4 regions of the Halomonas sp. DP8Y7-3 genome follow, and region 3 is predicted to be linked to each of the others. Evidence: predicted binding sites of a transcription regulator. Region 3 holds the regulator's gene; each other region holds the start of a gene.

Region 1 (5,961 bases), on a different contig from region 3:
ATGGCGGACTCAGTGATAGCAGGCTCTGCCACAACCGCCTCTTTCAGCTTGGCCCGGCTGACCACACTGCCGACGATGATCAGACACGGAGACGGCAGCGGGCTGGCCGCCAGACGGCTGTCGATATCCGCCAACGTACCCACCACTGACGCCATCTCGGGCAGGCTCGCGTTGGCCACCAGCATCACCGGCCAGTCTCGTGGGAGGCCTGCTGTGATAAGGCCTCGACAGATCGCAGTGAGCTTGTTCAGACCCATGTAGAACACCAGCGTCTCATCCCGGCGCGCCAGTGATCTCCAGTCCGGCTCGCCGCCCTCTCGACACTGCTGGGCGGTCACCAGACGAAGACTCTGGGCATGGCCCCGCTCGGTCAGGGGAATTCCCATGGCGGCAGCGGCACTGGCCGCCGCCGAGATGCCAGGGACAATATCCCAGGGCACCCCTGCTGCCTCCAGCGCATCCAGCTCCTCTCCCAGACGCCCGAAGATACCGGGGTCGCCTCCTTTCAATCGCACTACACGCTTGCCCTGGCGCGCGAGCATGACCAGCATCTGCCCGATGCTGGCCTGGTCGAGGCTATGATGCCCGCGGGCCTTGCCGACATAGTGCCGCTCCACTCCGGCCGGAATCATCGCCAGAACGCCAGGCCCCACCAGCCGGTCGTAGACGACGGCATCAGCGTGCTTGAGTCGCTCCAGCGCCAGCAGCGTCAGTAACTCGCCGGCTCCACTGCCCGCCCCCACCAGCGACACCTGCCCCTGACGTGGGCCAGTGGCCGCTATGGGCACGGACCTGTCGAGGCGATCGGCGCCACGCTGACAGAGCGTCGCCAGCCGCGCCAACAGCAGCGACAGCGCTCGTGCCGGTGTATCGAACATCGCAGATCGACCGCTGCGCCGAAGCCTGCGACGGCTTCCACCGAGGCGTTTCAACAGTGGCACGGCTAGCCCTATCCATCGCGACCAGACAGGGCTGTTGCGCCACGTACCAGCGGCGGACGCCTTGACGCTCGATGCCCCAGGGGACGGGTTCTCAGCATGCAGATACTGGCTGCGGGGGCTTGATGGCGCCACGGCTCTTCTCCTCTTCTACAAGGCTCTTCAATTCCGGCAGACAACTGCCACACTGGGTGCCACACGCCAACCTCGCCCCCAGCGCCTCCACCGAATCGTCTCCGGCACGTATCGCGCGTTGAATCGGGGTGCGGCCCACCTGGTGACAGCTGCACACAATAGGTCCCTGATCGGCGGCACCATCATCGCAACCCGCCAGCACGCGGCGACGATCCTGCTGGGCCATCACCTCGCCCTTCGCCGCTTCCATCAGGCGCTGCGACAACCAGCCCAACCCGGGCAGCTCGGTCATCGGTCCCACCATCAGCCACCAGCACAACCGCCCCTGATCGAAGCCGGCCAGGCGCCAGCGGCAGCCTGACGGATCCTGCAGCACCGGGCCCACCTCACCGGGAAGGTGCTGGCGGGCCCAGGCCAGCCAGTCGCGGCTGGCACTCTGCAGATCCCCCGCCAACTGCCAGCGCTCGCCAGCCGCCATTGGTACTCGCGTCCAGTACTCGGTGCCCTTGACCAGGCTGGCCATCGCGTCTCGCGGCGAATCGCTCATAGTGCTCAAGGCATCGTCACCGAGCACCAGAGTGGCTTCCCAGCTATGCACTAGAGGAGAAACCATCACCGCACCATGCTTGGTTTCCGGCTGCCCGGAGAGCGGATCGGTGACACCGCCGAACAGCGCGCCAGCCTGAGGCGAGTGGCTGAAGCGCCGGGTCCAGTGAATCGGCACAAACACCTCACCGCGGCGTTGGCCAGGGGCGACCCGCACACGAGCCCGCATTTCTCCAGTGGGTGAACGGATCGACGCCAATGCCTGATCGACCAGGCCCAGTGCTGCAGCGTCGTCACGATGCAACTCGACGAAGGGCTCGGCACGATGGTTCATCAGCCGGCTGGCTCGGGCGGTGCGGGTCATGGTGTGCCACTGATCACGCACTCGGCCGCTGTTCAAGCGCAGCGGGAACTGCTGGCTGGTGGTCTGCTGTGGCGCCTTGGCATAGACCGGCCAGAGCCGCGCTCGGCCGGTCTCGGTGAAGAAGCGACCATCCTCGAACAGCCGCGGTGTGCCCCGCGGAGCGGAGCGGGTGACCGGCCATTGGATGGGTGCCAAGGCGTCGTACTGCTGCCGGGTAAGTCCCGCCAGGCCCGAGATATCGAAAGCGCGCTGACCGTCGTTGTCGAGACCTGACAGTCGCGCATGTTCGTCAAATATCTCGGCCGGATGGGTGTAGGCGAAGGCCTCCCCCAGACCCAGGCGGGCGGCCACCTGACACAGGATCCACCAGTCATGGCGCGCCTCTCCGGGCGGCGGAACAAGACCACGCTGGCGTGAAATGCGCCGCTCGGAGTTGGTCACGGTGCCGTCCTTCTCCGACCAGCCGCTGGCCGGAAGAACGATGTCCGCCAGCGCCACCAGCTCGGTATCCTCCATGCACTCGGACACAATCACCAGCGGACAGCGGGCGATGGCGGCGCGAACACGATCACTATTGGGAAGGCTGACCAGAGGATTGGTGGCGATAATCCATAGCGCTTGAATCTCTCCCCGCTCCAGCGCCTCGAACAGCTCGATCGCCTTGTAGCCTGGACCTTCGGGCAGCGTGGCGGTCACCGTCTGAGTCGACCAGAAGCGTGCCACCCTCTCCCTCGCGCCCGGCGCGTGGTAATCCATGTGTGCCGCCAATTGGTTGGCCAGGCCACCGACCTCACGCCCACCCATGGCGTTGGGCTGCCCAGTGATCGAGAACGGTCCCGCCCCGGGCAGCCCAATCTTGCCGCCGGCCAGGTGGCAGTTGAGGATGGCCTGGCACTTGTCGGTACCGCTGGTCGACTGGTTGACCCCCTGGGAGTAGAGGGTCACCACATGCAGCTGCGTGGCAAACCAGTAGTAGAAGGTTTCCAGGCGCTCAGGGTCCAGGTCGCACGCCGCCGCGACCGCATCGATATCGGGAGCATCGACCAATGCCGCTTCCAGCGCCTCGTCACTGCCATCCGTATGACGCTGCAGGTACACCCTGTCCAGTCGCTGATGGCGCGCCATCCACGCAAGCAGCCCGTTGAACAGCGCCGCATCCGAGCCTGGGCGAAGTCCCAGGTAAAGATCGGCGATCTCGCAGCTGTCAGTGACGCGTGGGTCGATGACCACCACCCTCAACAGGGGATTACGCGACTTGGCCAGCCGCAGCCGCTGGTAGAGCACCGGGTGGTTCCAGGCCAGGTTGGATCCCACCAGCACGACCAGCTCCGCCTCCTCGAGATCCTCGTAATTACAGGGCACCGCATCGGCACCAAAGGTCCGCTTGTAGGAGGCGACAGCAGAGGCCATGCACAGACGTGAGTTGGTATCCAGGTGCGGGGTACCGATGAACCCCTTGAACAACTTGTTGGCGACGTAGTAGTCCTCGGTCAACAGCTGTCCCGACAGATAGCCAGCGATGGCACCCGGCCCCGCGGCTTCGCGTATCTTGAGCAGGCGCTCGGCGAGCGTATCCAACGCCTGCTCCCAACGGGTCTCGTGACCATCGACCCGCGGCATCGTCAGGCGGCCGTGATGGCCCAATGTCTCTGCCAGCGCGGTTCCCTTGACGCACAGACGCCCGAAGTTGGCGGGGTGAGAGGTATCGCCTTCGACCACGGCGCTCCCCCCCTTTGCACTCAGCGCGACACCGCAGCCAACACCGCAGTAGGGACAGGTGGTCAGCGTGCCTGCCTGTTTGCCATCGCCATGGTCGAGGATTGGCTGGGCTGGCACGCCGTCATGATCTGTCTGGGTCATCCCCTTCTCCTGTGAGCCATCACGCAAAACGCCCACTCAGCGCCTGGCATGGCCAGGAGATGAATGGGCGTCTTTGCCGAGGAAACCCCACATTGGATTTCCGTTGCGCGCAGACCTGTCGCTGTCCGATGTCTGCGCTTTCCACTACAGAAGCAAACCTCGTGCCATCTTGGCAGGAACCCCCTTCCAGGTTGCCGGCAGCCAGGGCAGGTGCGCCCGGTGACACCGGCTTTCCGCTCCGCCCGAGGGCGACCGCCTGGCTGTTGCGTGAAGGCTCACGCTCTGGGCCCGCCAGGGCATTGCCTGCGGCTGAACGAGGCGGCCATGCACCACGACGTTCACCGCGAAGCGTTGTTTCGCACCCATCCGGTGCAATTCGTGCCCCTTGCCTGCTTGCCCATCCCTTCACCCCCCGCTGCACCGTAGCCGTGCATCGCTATCACTTTGATTAAAAAAGATAGTTAGCCAGGTGGAACACATATTGCCGCCAGCGAAGCCTAGACGGCGTCCTGAGCTGTCAGCTGACACCAGAGGCAAGTTGCCACTACCCAGTGCCTCCAACCACACCGTTACCTTTACCAAGCGCCCGACAAGAGCCATGCCTTCTATGCCGATGCCTGAACCTGACACCTTGAGTGTGCTGCTCGTCGACGATGAGATCGTGCGCGCGGCCATGGTCGAAGAGGCCCTGGCCAACGATGGCCATCGGGTCGTCTGCCGGCTATCGAGTCCGGCAAGCCTGAATGACATGGTGCGCCAGCATCAGCCCGATGTGGTCATTATCGACATGGAATCCCCCGACCGGGACACCCTGGAGAGCATGGCCCTGCTGCAACGGGAAAATCCCAGGCCGGTGGTCTTCTTTGCCGATCAGCATGATCCGCAATCCCTCAAGGCAGCGGTCAAGGCGGGGGTCAGCGCCTACGTCGTCGATGGCCTGGCCGCCAACCGGGTCAAGGCCGTGATCGAGGTTGCCATCGCCCGCTTCGAGGCCTTTCAGGGCATGCGCAGAGACCTCGACAAGGCTCGCAATCAGCTGGCCGACCGCAAGCGCATCGAACAGGCCAAGGGCCTGTTGATGAAGCACCAGAGCTGCGATGAAGAACAGGCCTACCGGATGCTGCGCAAGCTGGCCATGGACCGCGGCCAGCGCATCGCCCAGGTCGCCCAGAACGTCATCGATATTCTCAAACCACTGGAGCAGGGATCATGAGCATAGGGAAGGCCACTCAGGCATCGACCAGCGCACCAGAGCTCGCAGGATTGACCCTTGGCTTCGTCCCGCTGCTGGACGCGGCACTGCTGATCATCGCCAGGGAAGGCGGCTTTTTCAGCGCGCAGGGCCTCGATGTCAGCCTGTCACGAGAGAACGCCTGGTCGACACTGCGCGACAAGGTCGCTGCCGGACTCCTCGATGGTGCCCACATGCTGGCGCCCATGCCCCTGGCCATGAGTCTGGGTCTGTCACGGGCGCCCTGCGAAACGCTGGCCGCGATGGTACTGGGCCGCCAGGGCAATACCCTGGTGCTGTCCCAGCGGCTGGCCAATGCGCTGGATGTGCGCAGCGACCTGCCCCGCCCGCAAGGCTCCGCCTTGGCCCTGCGCGACTGCCTGACCCGGGGTCTGGCCAAGCCTCGGCTGGCCATGGTCTACCCCTACTCCTGCCAGCACCTGTTGCTCCGTGAATGGCTATCCCTCGGCGCTATCGACAGCGACAGCGAGGTGGAGCTGGTCGCGCTTCCGCCTCCCCGAATGGTGGACGCCTTGCGCGAGGGCGAAATCGATGGGTTCTGCGTGGGCGAGCCCTGGGGAAGCCAGGCCGAATTTCGACAGGTCGGCAAGGTCATCGCCAGCGGCGCGGACATGATGCCGGGCCATCCCGAGAAGGTGCTCGGCGTCACCGCGTCCTGGGCGCGTCGCTACCCCCACACGCTGGCCGCCCTCATCCGGGCGCTGCGGGCCGCCGCCAGTTGGCTGGACAGCGCGACAGGCGCCCGCCGCCAGGCGCTGGAATGGCTGGCACTGCCCCCCTACCTGGATGAGGCGGTCGCTCATCTCGACGAACTGCCCGTGGGCTGCGCTCCCGGCTATCCCCTGCTGAGTGAAGGCCTGCGCCCT
Region 2 (5,961 bases), on a different contig from region 3:
TTGAGGATCACCTGAATGGATGCTGCCAGGCCGATGACCAGGGCTCCTGCGGTGACTCCCGATGCACCCTCCATCATCTGCTTGACGATCTCATTGGCCGACAGCCCATTGACGATGCCGATCACAATCGCAATCAGCAGGAACATGCCGGCGATCTCGTTGATGTACCAGCCCTGGGTGAATACACCGACCAGCATGGCCGCCAGGCCGCCGACAAACACCACCAGCGTCCACTTGTCGCGACCACTCAGGCGATACTCATCCAGGGACTTGCTCATGGCCTTGGCGTCGTTGGGTTCACGAAACTCCATCCGCGTCACAAAGCGGCAGATGTACCAGGACAACAAGGCCAGTGACGTGACCACCAGCAAGGCCCGCAGCCAGGCACCGGAGAAGGTCGGCAGCTCGGCGATGCCCTGGGCAACACCGACGGTGTAGGGATTGATCGGAGACAGGGCAAAGCCGACCCCGATGCCGCCCACCGCCATGGTGGTGCCTACCAGGCTTGAACAGCCCACGGCGCTGGCGATGAGCACCGCGATGGGCACCAGCGCAATGTTGTTTTCAAAGCCGACGGCCACCCCAAAGAAGCCATAGATAAAGGTCCCGGCGGTAATAATGACATTACGACGCTCGATACCGACGCGATTGACCGCTACACCGATAGCGTTCTCGAGTGCGCCAGTGCGCTGGAGGATATGAAACAGCCCTCCCGCGATAAAGACGATGAACAGATATAGCGAGGCCGCGTTAAGGCCTTTGGGAATCGCGACAAAGATATCGAATGGCGAAATCGCGGCCACGTCAGTGAGATAGTGAAATGAGTCGGGCACGACCCGGGTACGCCCATCCTGCATCACTCGCTCGAATTCACCGGCGGGAATGATATAGGTCAGCGCGAAGGTCGCCAGCAGAATCAAGAAGATCAGCACCATCGGGTCAGGCACTGTTCTGTACCATTTCTTGCGCTCGGCAAGCGCTTGATCACGAACACTCATCAGGTTGTCCTTGTTATGTGGGACAGAAGGGGTAGCGGCCGCAGTGGAGGCTGCAGACCAGGAGCAAAAGCAGACAGGCCGCGGGGCTGCGGCCTGGCAATGCCCCACAGTATTTATCATGATAAATAGAGGGTCAAGATCATCGCCCGGGTGCAATGTCACGGCGAAGTGCGAGGAACGGACGTCCAAGCTTCAGACCATCATCCTAGGGGGTGGCGTAACGTCGCAGCATAGCCTTTGCCAAACTACTCTGATTGAGGCGCATAACGCCTACAAAAACTGCTCTAACTAGCAAATACACAAAGAAAAAACGCAGAACGCGCCTGACACCCTTGCACAACTCTCCGTCAAGCACCTAACAATTACGCAGGGGTGATCCGAATCATCCTTATGAACCAGCACGATTTACGCGGATCGTACTAGAACTTGCGCCATCGACTATCTGGTCACAGTGCGAAACTCGGTAGGATTCACATCAGCACATGGCAGCAAGTCTCATACGTTCGTTCCGCCCTTGCGCATTGTCGGCGCACAGGCACTAAAGACAGGAAACTCGCCCAGGACATTCGTACAGGAACCTCAGGACGATCCGCCGATGCAACGACCTACTGCTTCCACTCTTCAAGATGATGTGGCGTCTTGTACCAACGTGCCCCGCCACCCCTTGGACCCACGTCCGGGCCTGCCCGGCTACTGGTTCGACAGCATCAGCGGACGCGAAAGTCGGGCTGACTTCTGCCTCAACGCCATCCTGGCCCTCTCTTGCTACTACGCAGGTCTATGGGCCTTGATCATCACCGCGCCCGACCTCCACGACAGCGTCTCTCCGGAGGGACTGCTGGTGGGGGCAGGCTGGCTAGTGGTCAGCGTTTATCCCCTGGTGCTGCACGGCGTTCGCCGCCTGCATGATGTGGGCCAACGCGGCCACTGCAGCGTCATGCTGCTGTTTCCCGGAGCCAATCTCCTGCTGACGGTGGTCCTGGTCATGCAGCCCGGCGAAACGACCATCAATGAGCATGGTGAGCGCGAGCGGGGGCATCAAGGGGTGATGGCGGTCAAGTCACTGCTTACCGTAGGCATCTGGGTCAGCTGCTTTTTCCTGTTCTGACGGCGGTACCATCGCCGGCCACGCGCCGCTCAGCCAATCCTGAGCCCATGCTGCCGGAGCTTGCGCACCACGCTCGGCTGGCTGATCTCCAGGCGCTCGGCAATGGCGTAAGTGCTGGACAGCGTTCGGCAGCAGTCCGCCAGAATCTCTCGCTCGACCCGGGCAAGCGTCTCTTTCAGACCCTCCCCGTCGCCCCTGCCTGGCGACGCCCAGATCTCCTCCGCCGTATTCCTCGAACCCGTCACGCTCCTACTGTCGTCGGAGGCACGCCCGATCTCCTCCGTGGCCGCGCCAGCAGCAACCGCGGAGGGGGAGAATGGCGGGGACGTCACCTGGCCCGATGCTTCCGGCGCGGCCGCCGCGGGCACCTGCCTGCCGGGCAGCACTTCGCGTGCTTGAATCACATCGTCACTGGCGAGCCAAGCCCGCTCCATGACGTTCTCCAGTTCGCGCACATTGCCGGGCCACTCCCACCCCATCAGGGCCTGCCAGACGTCCCGTGCCAGCATCTTGTCTCGCCCGTAGCGCCGGTTGAGCCGCGCAAGCTGACGTTCGACAAGGCCCGGAATATCCTCTCGCCGCTCGCGCAGGGGCGGCAGGGTGACGGGAATGACGTTCAGCCGATAGTAGAGATCCAGTCGAAACAGTCCCTCCTCGACCCGCGCCGAGAGATCCTGATTGGTGGCGACGACCAGACGAAAATCGACGCGCCGGGGCGCTCGGTCCCCTAGTCGCGTGATGCTGCCGTCCTGGATGGTCTTGAGCAGCTTGGTCTGCACCGACAGCGGCAGCTCACCAATCTCGTCGAGAAACAGCGTGCCGCCCTCAGCCTGCTCGATCAGCCCCTTGCGGCCACCGGGGGCCGCTCCGGAAAAGGCGCCCTGGCAGTAGCCAAACATCTCGGACTCGAACAGGCTTTCCGGGATGGCGGCGCAGTTGACGTCGATGAATGGCCCTTCCTTGCGTGAACTCCAGCGATGAAGCTGGCGAGCGAACGCCGTCTTGCCGACTCCTGACTCTCCCAGCATCAGCACGGTGGCATCGGTAGGGGCCACACGCTTGAGCAAGAGCGCCACCTCGCCCATGAGCTGGCTCTTGACCTCGAGATGCCCAAGCTCCTGTTCCTGCAAGCCACCCTGGAGGCCACTCTCCGACTCGATCGCGTGACCGCGTCTCAGGTGCTCGCTGAAGCGTCGCTGCAGCAGCGCGTACTCCTGCTGCAACAGCTGCAGGTCGGTCAAGTCCATGGAGCGACTCACCACGGCGATAAGGCGCTCGCCTTGAAACACCGGATGTGCCTGGGCAATCACCCGCCGCCCGGTACCCGTGTGCTGCACCAGTTGGGTGGGTTTGCCCGTGCGAATGACTTCAAGACTGACCGACGGCGTCAACACGCCCTCCGCTTCGAGCCGCTGCACGCTGGTGGCACAGAGCTCTTCACAGGACATGCCGTAGACCGCCGCCGCTCCGGGACTGACGTCCCGGATATGGCCATCGGGCGCGACGATAAAGAAGTGATCGTGCGCCGTGTCGATAATCGTCTTCAGTATCAGCGCATCGTCAGTCATCGGCGATCCATAAACGCATCATTGATGCAAAAGTGTATCACGGCTAGCCCCGCCATTGATTCAATAGTGAATCAACGAGCCCCGGATATCGCTCCGTGTACGGCAACTTCGTGCACATTTTTTGCGCCTTTAGTATAACAATCGCAGAACTGGCACACCTCCTGCTTAAACAAACCTATGCATGCCTGGCCAGTCGTCTGGCCAAGGTGACCTCATCAGCGATGTCAGGAGTTCCAGTGAGCGACTTCAACCAACCCCTCGGCGGCAACGAAATGCCTCGCTTCGGCGGTCCAGCCACCATGATGCGCCTGCCTACTCAGGATAGCGCCCAGGGGCTCGATGCCGCCTTCATCGGCATTCCCATGGACATCGGTACGTCCAACCGTCCCGGCACTCGCCTGGGGCCGCGCCAGATTCGCGACGAGTCGCGCATGCTGCGTCCCTACAACATGGCAACGGGGGCCGCGCCCTTCGACAGCCTGCAGGTGGCAGATATCGGCGACGTGCCGATCAACACCTTCAACCTGCCGAAGAACCTGGACATCATCTCCGGTTTCTATGACCAGGTACTGGCCCATGACTGTGTGCCGCTCACCCTGGGCGGCGATCACACGCTGACCTGGCCGATCCTGCGCGCCATCGCCAAGAAGCACGGCCCCGTTGGCCTGATCCACATCGATGCCCACGCTGACGTCAACGAGCACATGTTCGGTGAAGAAGTCGCTCACGGCTGTCCGTTCCGCCGGGCTCAGGAAGAAGGCCTGCTGGACGCCAACCGTGTGGTGCAGATCGGCCTGCGTGGCACCGGCTATGCCGCTGAAGACTTCGACTGGTGCCGCCAGCAAGGCTTCCGCGTGGTGCAGGCCGAGCAGTGCTGGCACAAGTCGCTGGAGCCCCTGATGGCTGAGGTTCGCGAGCAGATGGGCGATGGCCCGGTCTACATCTCGTTCGACATCGACGGCCTTGACCCCTCCGTCGCACCGGGCACCGGCACCGTCGAAATGGGCGGTCTGACCTCGGCCCAGGGCCTGGAAATCGTGCGCGGCGCCAAAGGACTCAACATTGTGGGTGGTGATCTGGTGGAAGTCTCCCCGCCCTACGACCCCAGCGGCAACACCGCGCTGATGGGGGCCACCCTGCTGTATGAAATGCTGTGCGTGCTGCCCGGCGTCAAGCGCCGTGACTGACCGTTGACAGGGCCAGGGAGAGGCCCTGGTTCGTCCCTATGAGGCGCTCCTTAAGGAGCGCCGAACACTACAACATCAAAGAGTGACCCTCCCATGTCTTCCCATCTGCACTCTGCCGACAAGATCACCACCCAAGGGGGCAAGCTAAGCACCCACGGTCTGCTCAAGTTCCTGATCCCGTCTGTGATCGGCATCCTGCTGTTCCTGGTACCTTTCTCCGTAGGCGACACCATCAATATCGGCATGGGCTTGGCCGCCGACTGGCTCAAGGCCACGCTTGGCGATGCGCTGCCGGCCATTGCCACGGTGGTACTCACGCTATCGCTGGTGCTGACGCTGCTGGTCAAGCTGACCAAGCCCGGCTGGGCTAGCCAAGGTGCCCTGAAAGAGCTGTTCGACATCGCGCCGCTGTGGGTCGTCATGCGCGCGCTGGGCGCCCTTTTTGCCTTGATGACCTACTTCCAGGTCGGGCCCGAGATGATCACCGCCTCCTTCACTGGCGGAGTGATGCTCAACGACCTTGCGCCGGTGCTGCTGACCTTCTTCTTCTTCGCCGCCATCCTGCTGCCTTTCCTGGTCGACTTCGGTTTCATGGAGTTCATTGGCTCCATGGTGCGCACCCCGTTCCGCAAGATCTTTGGCCTGCCCGGCCGCAGCGCCATCGATGCCACGGCGTCCTGGATGGGCTCCGGCACCGTAGGCGTGCTGATCACCACTCAGCAGTATGAGCAGGGCTACTACAACGCTCGCGAAGCCTCTGCCATCGCCACCAACTTCTCCATCGTCTCCATCGCCTTTGCGCTGCTGGTGACCAGCTTCATCGGCATCAATCACCTGTTCATTCCCTTCTACCTGACCGTGGTCGTGGCAGGTCTGGTGGCCGCAGTCATCATCCCTCGCCTGCCGCCGCTGTCGCGCAAGGCGAATACCTACTACGAGCCCGTGGGCTGCCAGATTCAGGAAGAGAACACCAGTAACCAGAGCCTCTTGCGCTACAGCCTGGGCATTGCCGTCGCCCGCGCCGAAACCGCTCCGGGACCGGCCAAGCTTGCCCGCCTGGCACTGTTCAACGTGGCCGATATCTTCTTCGGTCTGCTGCC
Region 3 (5,961 bases):
GGCAGTTGGTGTCAACCGCGCGGTGACGGCCAGATCACGCTCGATCAGAGCGTGCTATCTGGCTAGATGGTAATCAGCTAAATGGCAATCAGCTAGAGGTTAATCAGCGAGATCCCCATCAGCGAGGCGCCATTCTTCAAGGCGCCAGGCAAGGCGTGCGCCATCAAGACATAGGATCAAGGCGCTTTCGCTGCGTGCCGTCAGCTCGTGGCGTCGCCGGGGGCTTGCTGGCGAATCGCTTCCTGCAAGCGCTCGTGCAGCTCGCGCTGGGACGTCGCGTGGCGCAGACGATGTCGGGTATCGGCGTCATTCATGACCCCGGCCACCTGGCCCAGCAAGGCTAGGTGAGCATCATCCGCTTCTTCAGGCACCAGCAAGACAAAGACCAGGTCCACCGGTTCGCCGTCGATGGCGTCGAAATCAATCGGCTCTGCCAGCTTGAGAAAGCCAGAGATAGGGGCCTTGCAGTGAGGGTTGCGAGCATGCGGAATGGCCACGCCATTGCCGATGCCGGTGCTACCCAGACGTTCGCGGCCGATCAGGCGACTGAAGACTTCCTGGCTATCCAGGCTTGGTGTGTTCTGCGCAATGAAGGTGCTGAAAAATTCCAGCACCCTCTTCTTGCTGCCCCCCGGGACGTCAAATAGCGTGCGCTCGGGGGGGAGAATGGCATCCAATGTCATGAGAGGTCAGCGAATTCCGGCGCCTTGGGCGCGGGCTTGGGATTTTTCCTTGTGCTTGACGAGCTGGCGGTCCAGCTTGTCGGCAAGGGCGTCGATGGCGGCGTACATGTCGCCGTCCTGGGCTTCTGCATGCAGGTCTGCACCGGCAGCGTGAAGCGTACAGGCAGCCTGTTGGCGCTCCTTCTCCACCGAGAGGGTGACCTGCACATTGGTGATGTTGTCGTAGTGGCGCTCCACACGGGCGAGCTTCTCTTGTACGTAGTCACGCAGGGGATCGGTCAATTCGACGTGGTGGCCGGTAATGTTGACTTGCATGACAAGGCTCCTTGCTCTTGCGGGTGGTTGCTCGATTGTAACCCTTTTTCCGATCCTGCAAACCCCCCTGCTTCTACGCATTAAGACGCAGATGTCGTGCGATATTTCAAGCGCTTGCGCTTTTCATGTAACTGCGCTACGCGCTCTGCTCGCCGCCTGTCTCGAGCCATCTGACCGGGCTCAGCGCAGGCGCTTGCGCTCGCTTGAAGAGGGAATATTCATCGCTTCTCGATACTTGGCGACGGTGCGTCGGGCGACGTTGACACCGTCTTCGGCGAGCAGCTCCACCAATTTGCTGTCAGACAGCGGTTTGCGAGGCGGCTCCTGCTGGATCAGCGACTTGATCATGGCGCGTATGGCAGTGCTGGAATGGGCATCCCCATCCTGACCCACCTGGCTGGAAAAGAAATACTTGAGCTCGAACACTCCCCGTGGCGTATGCACGAATTTCTGGGTCGTCACCCGGGAGATGGTCGATTCGTGCATCTCGACCTTGGCCGCAATGTCTGCCAACACCAGTGGTTTCATGGCGGCTTCACCCTGCTCGAGGAAGTCGAGCTGCCGCTCCATGATTTCGCGTCCGACCCTCAACAGGGTGTCGTTGCGGCTTGCCAGGCTCTTGATCAGCCAGCGCGCCTCCTGCAGATGGTCCTTCAGAAACTGGTTGTCCTGGCTCTTGTCGGCCCGTCGGATCAAGGCCGCATAGTCGGGTTGAATGCGCAGGCGTGGCATCGCCTCAGGGTTCAGCTCGACGCGCCAGCCTTCTTCGGTGTGGCGGACCACCAGATCGGGAATGACATAGTCGTTGTCGCTGTCGCCGTACTGGCTGCCAGGCCTAGGGTCGAGGCCACGGATCAGTTCGATGACATCATCCAGCTGCTCTTCGGTCAGGCTCAGGCGGCGCTTCAGCAGACGACGATCACCGCTGGCCAGTGCCTCGAGAAACTGGCGTACCAGTCTTCCCGCCTGGGGCAGAAGGGGGGTGTCACGGGGCAGGCTGTCCAGTTGCAGCTGCAGGCATTCGCGCAAATCTCGGGCAAATACACCGGTAGGTTCGAATTGCTGCAGCCTGGCCAGCACCGACGCCACGTCCTGCAGGGGCGGGGCAGCAGCGTCGTCATCGGCCAGGCCCTGGGCGATATCGTCAAGGTGTCCCACCAGGTAGCCATCGCCGTTGACCGCGTCAATCAGGCACTCTGCGATGCGCCTGTCATTATCATTGAGGTCCAGCAGGGCCAGCTGCCAGCTAAGGTGGCCATGCAGGGATTGCCCGCTGGCCTGGCGCTCGAAGTCTGGCGCCTCGGCGCTGCCGGCCGGGGCGGTGCCAAGGTCCTGATAGGTATCGGACCAGTCGCTGTCGACCGTTAGCTCGGAGGGGATCTCGTCGGCCCAGTCGTCGTCCTTGCTGTCCTTGACCTGCAGCTCGCCGAATTCATCCTCCAGCTCGAGCATCGGGTTGGCCTCGAGCGCCTGCTGGACTTCCTGGCGCAGGTCCAGCGTGGAAAGCTGGAGCAGGCCAATAGCCTGTTGCAGCTGAGGGGTCATGGTCAGCTGGGTGCCGATCTTCAGCTGCAGTGACGCCTTGAGGGCCATGATGTGACTTCCGTTCGTGGAGCTGAAAAGCCTTACCCTAACGGCGGGTCAGGTACCATGCAAGCTTCTTGCCAACTTGTGGGCAGGGGGTGGCGCGCAGGGCTTGCTGTGCCCCGCATGCGCGTCAGTGCAAGGTCGAGCGGGCGCCATGAAGACCCTGCCTACATAGCGGCCCGGCAGCGCTAATATAGTGGTTAAAGGCGAAAGTTTTCGCCGAGATAGACTTCCTTGACGCGCTGGTTGGCAAGGATCGACTCGGCACTGCCTTCGGCGATGATCTGGCCGTCGCCGACAATGTAGGCGCGGTCACAGATGTCCAGCGTCTCGCGCACGTTGTGGTCGGTGATCAAGACGCCGATGTCACGAGCCTTGAGCTGGCGAATGATCGACTTGATCTCGCCGACGGAGATCGGATCCACCCCGGCAAAGGGTTCGTCGAGCAGAATGAAGGCGGGTTCTGTGGCCAGGGCTCGGGCGATCTCGACCCGGCGTCTTTCCCCGCCGGACAGGCTCATGCCCGGGTTGTCGCGAATGTGGCTGACATGGAAGTCTTCGAGCAGTTGCTCAAGGCGCGCCTGGCGACCTTCCCGGTCGAGGTCCTTGCGGGTCTCGAGGATCGCCATGATGTTGTCGGCTACGGACAGCTTGCGGAAGATGGAGGCTTCCTGGGGCAGGTAGCCAATACCCGCCAGTGCCCGCTGGTGCATGGCCGCGCGGCTCAGGTCGTCATCGTCGATGCTGATGGTGCCAGCATCCGCCCTGACCAGTCCGACGATCATGTAGAAGGAGGTGGTCTTGCCTGCGCCGTTGGGGCCCAGCAGGCCCACAATGCTGCCCTGTTCGATGGACAGGCTGATGTCCTGGACGACGCGGCGCTTCTTGTAGCTCTTGGCCAGATGGCGAGCGTGGAGAGTCTTCATCAGTTTCCTTGGCTTTCCGGCTCGAGGGTCATGCGAATGCGCTGCTGGCCGTCGACACCCTGTGCGCTGGAGCGAGCCTGGACAACGCGGCGATCCAGAAAGTACTCCAGGTAGGCGCCGTCGAAGGTGTCATTGGCCTTGTGCAATTCCGCCTGGTCGATGAGTTCCATGCGGCGCTCGGCAACATGGTAGACCACCTTCTTGCCCCAGCCCTTGACCACCGGCTCTTCCGGCGAAGGCTGCTGCTCCAGGTAGGCGCGGGAGCCAGTCGCCGTGGCGCGGGACAGCTGACCCTGGTCGTTGCGCTGAATTTCCACACGCTCACCGGTCAGGAGCATGCTGCCCTGTTGAATACGCACATCGCCGGTATACACCGCTGTGCCTGCGCGGTCATCCAGGTCCAGCTGGTCGGCCTCTACCTGAATGGGGGCGCTGCGGTCGCTTTCCAGCGCCAGGGTGACGGTGCTGGTGGCGACGCTCGTCAGGCCCAGGGCCAGGGCGAGCAGTAGCGCGGGACGGGAACGCATCATGGAAGTGACTCCTTGTTAGAGCTCGGGCTGAGAGCGGCTCTGGCTTATTGAGGCTCTGGCGGATGATAGCCGGTGACATTGTCGGTCAGACGGGCGGTATTGTCATGGATCCAGGCATCGAAGCGCTCGCCTCGCATTTCCTGGGGGGGCTGACGCAATACCGCAGGCGTCTCACTCCAGGCGTGGCCTGAATCGCTGTCATAGACCAGCACCTCGGTATCCAGCTGCCAGCGCTCGGCAGGGGCCTCGAGGTGGGCATCTCCGGTCAGTGTCAGAGGGTTGCCGTCCGGGCCAAGTTCGCCGTCGGTGGCAGTGGCGATCCACAGGCGGCCGCTGTCATCGACAAGCTCCATGTCAGGTTGGTCGACGCGGGTGATGTCATCCAGCGGGGTGTGCACCAGACGCGGGGTCGTGATGCGCTGATGGGGCGCACCCTCGGTGTCGAAGCGCGTCAGGGTGGCATCGATCAGGTAGTAGTCCGGCTCGCCGGCCTGATCGTCGGTGATCAGGTCAGGCACAGTGCCGTCCCGCGGGTCGAGCAGGGCCAGACCGCCGCCCAGCACGAGCAGCAGGATGACCAGCCAGAAACGGAAGCCGGGCCGCAGTGAGCGCCATGTCATATCAGGGGTCCGTCCTTCAGATAGCTGTCCACCACGCCGTCGAGGCGGCCCTGGGCAGCCAGCAAGGTATCCGTGATGTCGCGCACTGCGCCATGACCGCCGCCGCGCTCGGTGACCCAGCGGGCGCGTTCGCGAATGTAGAACGGGGCGCCTGGCACGCTGATGCCCACGCCACAGCGGTCAATGCACGGCAGGTCGGGCAGGTCGTCTCCGCAATAGGCCACCTCTTCCAGTGACAGCGACAGCTCGGCGCACAGCGATTCCAGCGCCGGCAGCTTGCGTTCGACACCTTGCTGGACGTGCTGGATGCCCAGCGCCTTGGCGCGCTGGGAGACCATGGGTGAGCTACGCCCGGTGATCAGAGCGACGTCGATTCCCGCGCGCCTGGCCAGTTTGATACCGTGGCCATCAAGGGTGTTGAAGGCCTTCAGTTCCGTACCGTCGGCATGAAAGATAAGCTGCCCATCGGTCAGCACGCCGTCCACATCCAGCGCCAGCAGCTTCACGCGGCCAAGTCGTTGCACCAGGTCAGGGGAGAGTGAGGCAAGTGGGTCGTGGGCCATCATGGCGATCCTTGATGTTGAGTGGGCAGAAGGTGTGACGGCAGCTGCCCGGCGGTAGCGCCCGGAGTGCCGTCAGGCCAGGCGTCAAATGACACCTGCTGCCAGCAGGTCATGCATGTGTAGCGCGCCAACCGGGCGCTGCTGGTCATCCACCACCGCCAGAGCGGTGATGCGACTGTCTTCCATCAGCTTGACGGCTTCCGCCGCCAGGGTGTCGGGACGGATGCGCCGTCCGGGACTGGTCATGACATCGTCCACGCTCAGGGTGCTGAAATCCTGGTGGCGGTCAAGGGTTCGGCGCAGGTCGCCATCGGTATAGACGCCCGCCAGGGTACCGTCATCGGCCACTACGCAGGTGAAACCGAGGCCCTGGCGAGTGATCTCGAGCAGAGCATCTCTGAGCGGTGAGCCAGTCGCCACGACGGGAAGTCTGTCGCCGGTATGCATCAGGTCTGCCACCGTCAGCAGCAGGCGTTTGCCCAGGCTGCCACCGGGGTGGGACAGCGCGAAGTCTTCCGCGGTAAAGCCGCGGGATTCAAGCAGTGCGACGGCCAGGGCGTCACCCAGGGCAAGCGCGGCCGTGGTAGAGGACGTGGGGGCGAGGTCGAGCGGGCAGGCCTCGCGTTCGACGCCGGCATCCAGATGGGCCTCGGCGTGGCGCGCCAGGGTCGACCCGGGCCTGCCGGTCATGCTGATCAGCGGAATGCCCATACGCTTCAATAGAGGCAGCAAGGCGG
Region 4 (5,961 bases), on a different contig from region 3:
CCCTGGCAACCAGCAATAAAAAAGGCCCCCGAAGGGGCCAGGTGGAGCACGCCAGCTCACTGGAGTCGCGGGTAAGCTCAGGCTTACTTCTTGGCGACGTTAAACTCGGGGTAGGCTTCGAGGCCGCATTCGGCAAGGTCGACGCCTTCGTATTCTTCTTCTTCGCTGACACGGACACCCATGATCGCCTTGATGATCAGCCAGACGACCAGGCTGGCGGTGAAGACCCAGGCGAAGATGCCGGCAATACCGAGCAGCTGGGCACCGAAAGTGGCGTCGGCGTTGTTCAGCGGTACCGCCAGGACGCCCCAGATACCTGCAACACCGTGGGCAGAGATGGCACCGACCGGATCATCAAGGCGCAGCTTGTCGAGCACCACGATGGCGACCACAACCAGGATGCCGCCTACTGCGCCGATCAGGGTGGCGCCCAGGGCGCTGGAGGACAGCGGGTCGGCAGTGATGGAGACCAGGCCGGCGATGGCACCGTTCAATGCCATGGTGAGGTCCGCCTTGCGGAACCAGATCTTGGCCAGGATCAGTGCTGCAATGACGCCGCCTGCGGCAGCCGCATTGGTGTTGACCAGTACCTGGGCCATGTTGTTGGCAGAAGCGACGTCGGAAACCTTGAGCTCGGAGCCGCCGTTGAAGCCGAACCAGCCCAGCCAGAGGACGAAGGTACCCAGTGTGGCCAGCGGCATGTTGGCGCCAGGAATCGCGTAGATCGCGCCGTTCTTGCCGTACTTGCCCTTACGCGGGCCGAGGACCAGCACACCCGCCAGGGCGGCAGCGGCACCCGCCATGTGAACAATGCCAGAGCCTGCATAATCGGAGAAGCCTGCTTCAGACAACCAGCCGCCGCCCCAGGTCCAGTAGCCAGACACTGGATAGATGAAGGCCGTCATGACCACAGCGAAGGCCAGGAAGGCCCACAGCTTCATGCGCTCGGCAACGGCACCGGAGACGATGGACATGGCGGTGGCCACGAACACGACCTGGAAGAAGAAGTCAGCGCGAGCAGAGTAGTAGGGGGCATCTTCGCCACCGGCCAGCACGGCATCGACGCTGTTCTCAGTGCCGATCAGAAAGCCCAGATTGGGAATGATGCCGCCACCGTCGGACGAATACATCAGGTAGTAACCCACCAGCAGATACATGGTGCAGGCCACGGCGAACAGCACAATATTCTTGGTCAGAATTTCGGCGGTATTCTTGGCCCGGACCAGCCCGGCCTCGAGCATGGCGAAACCGGCTGCCATCCACATGACCAGGGCGCCGCAGATGAGGAAGTAGAAGGTGTCCAGCGCGTAGCTGAGTTCACTGATATCAACCATGAGAGTGTCTCGCTATTTATTATCGGGAGTCAGGGCAGGGGCGGACATCAGACCGCGTCCGAACCGCGTTCGCCGGTGCGAATGCGGATGACATCTTCCAGCGGCGTGACGAAGACCTTGCCGTCACCGATCTTGCCGCTGTTGGCGGCGTTGCAGATCGCTTCCAGCACGCTGTCCAGGCGAGCTTCGTCGACGGCCACCTCGACCTTGACCTTGGGCAGAAAGTCCACGACATATTCCGCGCCGCGGTAGAGCTCTGTGTGGCCCTTCTGACGGCCAAATCCCTTGACCTCTGTCACGGTGATGCCCTGGACGCCGTTGTCGGCCAGCGCTTCACGAACGTCGTCCAGCTTGAAAGGCTTGATGATGGCGGTGATCAGTTTCATGGCATGGCTCCCTACGTGCATGGGTGGCGGCTTGTTTCCGCTCGGTGCATGGATACGTTGTCATAGCGGGAAATGTGCCACTTTATTCCTAATATCTTTTATTACATGAACTTGGAGTTAATTGAGGGCGTGTTGGATATGCGGGAGGCTGCATAGCGGGGGTAAATTGCGGCACTGCATCAATGACGATGCACTACTTTGGTGCTTGGCGCTGAGGCGCGTGCGCCATCAGTGAGCGCGCGACGTTCCGTCGTGACGGCGGGAAGGACCGTCGTCGTTAGCCAACCTGGCCCGCCAGCGTTGTAGCCAACGTAGGCAGCCAAGAGACATGCGTTGGGCGTCAGGCTTGCGTATGCTGTCGGCAATAGAGTCGCCGTTTTGATGCACAAGGAGAGCCCCATGATCAGTCAGGATCGCATCAGCCGTTTAGCCCAGCAGATTGGAGAGCGTCTGCAGGGCGCTTCTCAGGCCCCGGAAGACATCCAGAAGGGCGTGCAACAGGTGGTGCGTGGCGCCTTCGACCGCCTGGAGCTGGTCTCACGTGAAGATTTCGACATCCTGATGGATGTGCTGCAGCGTACCCGCTCACGCGTCGAGGCCCTCGAGAAACAGGTCGCAGCCCTGGAGAGCCTGGTCGAAGAGCGCGCAGCGGCGGGCCAGACAGGTGTCGATGCAACGCCCGCGGTCAGCGAGGAAGCTGCCGAAATCCCCGTACCCCCTGCGACCCAAGGTCAGGACGGCGCGGCCAAGGGCGGTGAAACGCCATCGGCGTGATCTCTACCAGAGCACTTGGCGAATGTAGCGGGCCGGCATAGGGATATGCCGGCCCGGCTGTTTCTGGCGTGCGCAGGCGGCGAGGGGCCGATGATCGTGGTCTACTGACAGCCATAACGTCAGCCGTCAGGCAGGGAGCCCATGACGCTTGCCATCATCACGACCCGTGCCGGGGTGGGGCTGGATGCTCCAGAAGTTCAGGTCGAGGCGCACCTGGCCAACGGCCTACCCGGAATGACCTTGGTGGGACTGCCGGAAACCGCCGTCAGAGAGAGTCGCGAGCGGGTGCGCAGTGCCTTTGCGACCTGTGGTCTCGACTACCCCTTGCGTCGTATCACCCTGAATCTTGCCCCTGCCGATCTGCCCAAGGAAGGGGGACGTTTCGACCTGCCTATTGCGCTGGGACTGCTGGTGGCATCGGGGCAGTTGCCTGCGGCGGCGCTGGACGGTATTGAGTGTGCCGGAGAGCTGGCGCTGGATGGGCGTCTTCGCCCTGTCGCCGGCATGCTCCCCTTTGCCATGGCTACCCTTCGGGCTGGGCGGCGATTGATCCTGCCTGCCGCCAATGCCCAGGAGGCTGCGCTGGTCAGCGGCCTTGAGGTGCTTCCCGCCGACCACCTGTTGGATGTCATCGCCCACTTGAGTGGACGGGTGCCGCTACAGACGTGTACTGCGGCAGCATCGTCGATGCCGGTCGAGGCAGCCTTGGATCTCTGTGATGTGCGCGGACAGTATCAAGCGCGTCGCGCCCTGGAGGTAGCGGCCGCTGGCGGTCATAACCTGCTGTTCGCCGGTCCGCCAGGGACTGGCAAGACATTGCTGGCCAGTCGCCTGCCCGGCATCCTGCCGCCCCTTGAAGATCATGAGGCCCTGGAAGTGGCGGCCATTCGCTCCGTCTGTGCGCTGCCATTGTCAGAAGGCTTTGGCTGTCGTCCCTTTCGCTCTCCCCACCACACTGCCAGCGCGGTGTCCCTGGTGGGAGGCGGGTCGAGGCCGCGTCCCGGCGAGATTTCCCTGGCCCACTGCGGCGTGCTGTTTCTCGATGAATTGCCTGAGTTCAGCCGGCAGGTGCTGGAAGTGCTCAGGGAGCCACTGGAGAGTGGAGAGATTCACATCACCCGAGCCAGTCACGAGCGTCGTTTTCCGGCTCGGTTCCAGCTGGTGGCTGCCATGAACCCCTGCCCCTGCGGCCACCTGGGGGATCCACGCCAGGACTGCAGCTGCACGGCGTCACAGATTCAGCGTTACCAGTCGCGGCTGTCTGGCCCGCTGCTGGACCGCATCGACCTGCAGGTCGAAGTGCCGGGACTGCCGGTTGAAGAGTTGACCTCTCAGCAGCCTGGCGAAAGCACCGCCATGGTGCGGGCGCGGGTGATGGCAGCGCGGGAGCGGCAAATGGCGCGGGGAGGGTTGAACGCGCGCTTATCGGGCAGGGCACTGGAAAACGCCTGTGCCCTGGATGCCACCGAGCGCGCCTGGCTGGCGCAGACGCTGGAGCGCTTACGACTGTCGGCCCGGGCCTACCACCGCGTCCTGAGGGTAGCGCTGACGCTGGCCGATCTCGGTGCCAAGGACGCACCAGGGCATGACGAACTGATCGAGGCAATTGGCTACCGCCAACTGGACCGTCTGCTCAAGCGAGGTTAGCCGGACACGGGGGGCACCTGACCAGTGGGGCCAGAATGCCACCACGAGCATGAGCATGTCGTGGGATATGGCCCGGTGTGATTACAGCGCGTCGGCGTCGAAGGCGCCATTCAGCACCGTCGACCACAGTGCCGCGCCGTCGCCAGGCCGCCTCAGGCGCAGCTCAAAGCGATAGGGCACCAGCTCTCGATCTGACAGACGCAGGCGCGGGCCATCGGCAATCAGGCGGCTATCGATCAGCCACTGCTGGGTGTCCGCGGCGGGGGTATCACCGGGTTGCCAGTCCAGTACCTGGGGGCCATCGTCGATGGCCAGCAGGCCGCGGGTCAGGCTCTCCTGCACGCGGGCGACGCTCAATGACAGACGTTCATCCACATTGGGCGGCGACAGCAGCAGCACCTGATCGATCAGCGGCGTCTCCGCCAGGGGAGGAGCCTGGGCGACCTGCTCGGCGGCATGGTGGCCAAGTCCCAGCAGCGCCTGACGCAAGCTATCGGGGCGCTCCGGCGCTCCCGCGCAGCCGCTGAGCCAGAGCGCCACCAGCCACGTCAGCCATCGCAGAGTGCTGAAGGAATGACGGGTGCTGGATGGGCGGGCAAAGACGTTGGGGAGGAACCGACTCTGGGTCAGGCGTCTGGGCATCGTCGTGACATCCTTTTCACGGGGGGCTCTGCGCTGAGCTGTTGCTCCAAAAAGTGACGCACTTCCTCGAAAAGTTCCAGCCGTATGTCCTCGGCTTCATTTACCAGGTGGTGTCTCGCTTCGGCGTGGCAATGCACCGTGGCCTGGGGGAACTTCTTGCCGAGCACGGCCAGATTCCATGGGCCATCCACGGTCATGTCCTTTTTACCCTGCACGATCAGGGTCGGCAGCTGACAGGGCGGCAGTTGCATCAGGCGCGGCATCCAGCGACGCATGGCAGTGACCCAGCCGGTAGGTAAGCGGACCGGCTGCAGGGGATCCTGCTCCCGAAGGAAGGTCGCGAAATCATCATCGTTGGTATTGGGGCGAAACTTTCTTGGCACACTATCGACGAATGGGCTGACCAGCAGGTGGACCCATGCTGCCCGGGTCCATCCCCAGGGCCTGACCAGCGGTGCCAGCAGCACCAGCGCAGACCAGTGACCGTCGTCACCGCGGCTCAGAGCGTCGGTGGCGAGGATCGCCCCTCCGGTGCTCTGTCCAAGCCCAATCCAGGGGCCAGAGGCGAGGCCATGGTCCCCCAGGTACTGCTGAAGGGCGCGCAGGCAGTCACCATAGTCCGCGAAGTCTTCAATATCGGCACGCTCACCGCTGGACAGGCCGTGCCCAGGTAGATCCCACAGCACCACGGTCAGTTCGAGCTCCAGCAACAGCTTGAGCAGATGCCGATAAAGGCCAAGGTGGTCGTAATAACCGTGGACCACTACCGCGGTGCCCCTGGGCTTTCGTGGACGCCAGACCTGCGTCCATAGGCGAAAGCGCGGGGTCTCGATATTGCCCGCATGCAGGGTGACCCGGTCGTCGAGTATCGCATCGAGGCGATAGTGCGACAGGTACTGTTCGAGCACCTGCTCCAGGGCCGGGGTGGCGCCAGCCGCGGACAGTCGGCCCCCCTGATTGACGATGGTCGTCAGCGTCTCGATGTCTTCGAGTGGGGTGTAATCGGTCATGGCATCCTCCGCGGGAAGGTGCGGCCGTGTGGCGGGAGCCCGAAGCTAACAAAGTCATCGGGTACGCTGGGTGGGAGCCACCAGCGCGCTGCCCCTCGCTTGCCTGCCCAGTCCCTGTCTGAGTAAGACAGCGAGATGGGGCCGGTGGTTGCCGTCATCCATCTGGTC

The links. Region 3 encodes sigma-54, which starts transcription at its own class of promoters, with help from an activator protein. Its sites were predicted from a motif close to TGGCACNNNNNTTGCTNT; they were not measured.
Region 1: a site for sigma-54 is predicted at 3,993-4,010, ahead of KUV86_RS04115 (nitrate reductase). Genes of this name have one in related genera too.
Region 2: a site for sigma-54 is predicted at 3,825-3,842, ahead of speB (agmatinase). Genes of this name have one in related genera too.
Region 4: a site for sigma-54 is predicted at 1,783-1,800, ahead of KUV86_RS07890 (P-II family nitrogen regulator). Genes of this name have one in related genera too.

The regions. Positions count from the first base shown of each region.
Region 1 is NZ_JAHVIO010000003.1:404,636-410,596, reverse strand. It holds gene cobA (uroporphyrinogen-III C-methyltransferase) at 1-878, opposite strand, end outside; gene KUV86_RS04115 (nitrate reductase) at 1,033-3,843, opposite strand; gene KUV86_RS04110 (ANTAR domain-containing response regulator) at 4,442-5,056, shown strand; gene KUV86_RS04105 (CmpA/NrtA family ABC transporter substrate-binding protein) at 5,053-5,961, shown strand, end outside.
Region 2 is NZ_JAHVIO010000011.1:121,892-127,852, reverse strand. It holds gene KUV86_RS14360 (YfcC family protein) at 1-998, opposite strand, end outside; gene KUV86_RS14355 (DUF805 domain-containing protein) at 1,594-2,106, shown strand; gene KUV86_RS14350 (sigma-54 interaction domain-containing protein) at 2,136-3,674, opposite strand; gene speB (agmatinase) at 3,911-4,861, shown strand; gene KUV86_RS14340 (YjiH family protein) at 4,955-5,961, shown strand, end outside.
Region 3 is NZ_JAHVIO010000014.1:329,118-335,078, reverse strand. It holds gene ptsN (PTS IIA-like nitrogen regulatory protein PtsN) at 201-683, opposite strand; gene hpf (ribosome hibernation-promoting factor, HPF/YfiA family) at 690-998, opposite strand; gene KUV86_RS16035 (RNA polymerase factor sigma-54) at 1,179-2,591, opposite strand; gene lptB (LPS export ABC transporter ATP-binding protein) at 2,786-3,511, opposite strand; gene lptA (lipopolysaccharide transport periplasmic protein LptA) at 3,511-4,041, opposite strand; gene lptC (LPS export ABC transporter periplasmic protein LptC) at 4,086-4,661, opposite strand; gene KUV86_RS16015 (KdsC family phosphatase) at 4,658-5,224, opposite strand; gene KUV86_RS16010 (KpsF/GutQ family sugar-phosphate isomerase) at 5,309-5,961, opposite strand, start outside.
Region 4 is NZ_JAHVIO010000004.1:589,510-595,470, forward strand. It holds gene KUV86_RS07885 (ammonium transporter) at 84-1,334, opposite strand; gene KUV86_RS07890 (P-II family nitrogen regulator) at 1,382-1,720, opposite strand; gene KUV86_RS19940 (accessory factor UbiK family protein) at 2,120-2,494, shown strand; gene KUV86_RS07900 (YifB family Mg chelatase-like AAA ATPase) at 2,636-4,141, shown strand; gene KUV86_RS07905 (hypothetical protein) at 4,223-4,783, opposite strand; gene KUV86_RS07910 (alpha/beta hydrolase) at 4,768-5,793, opposite strand.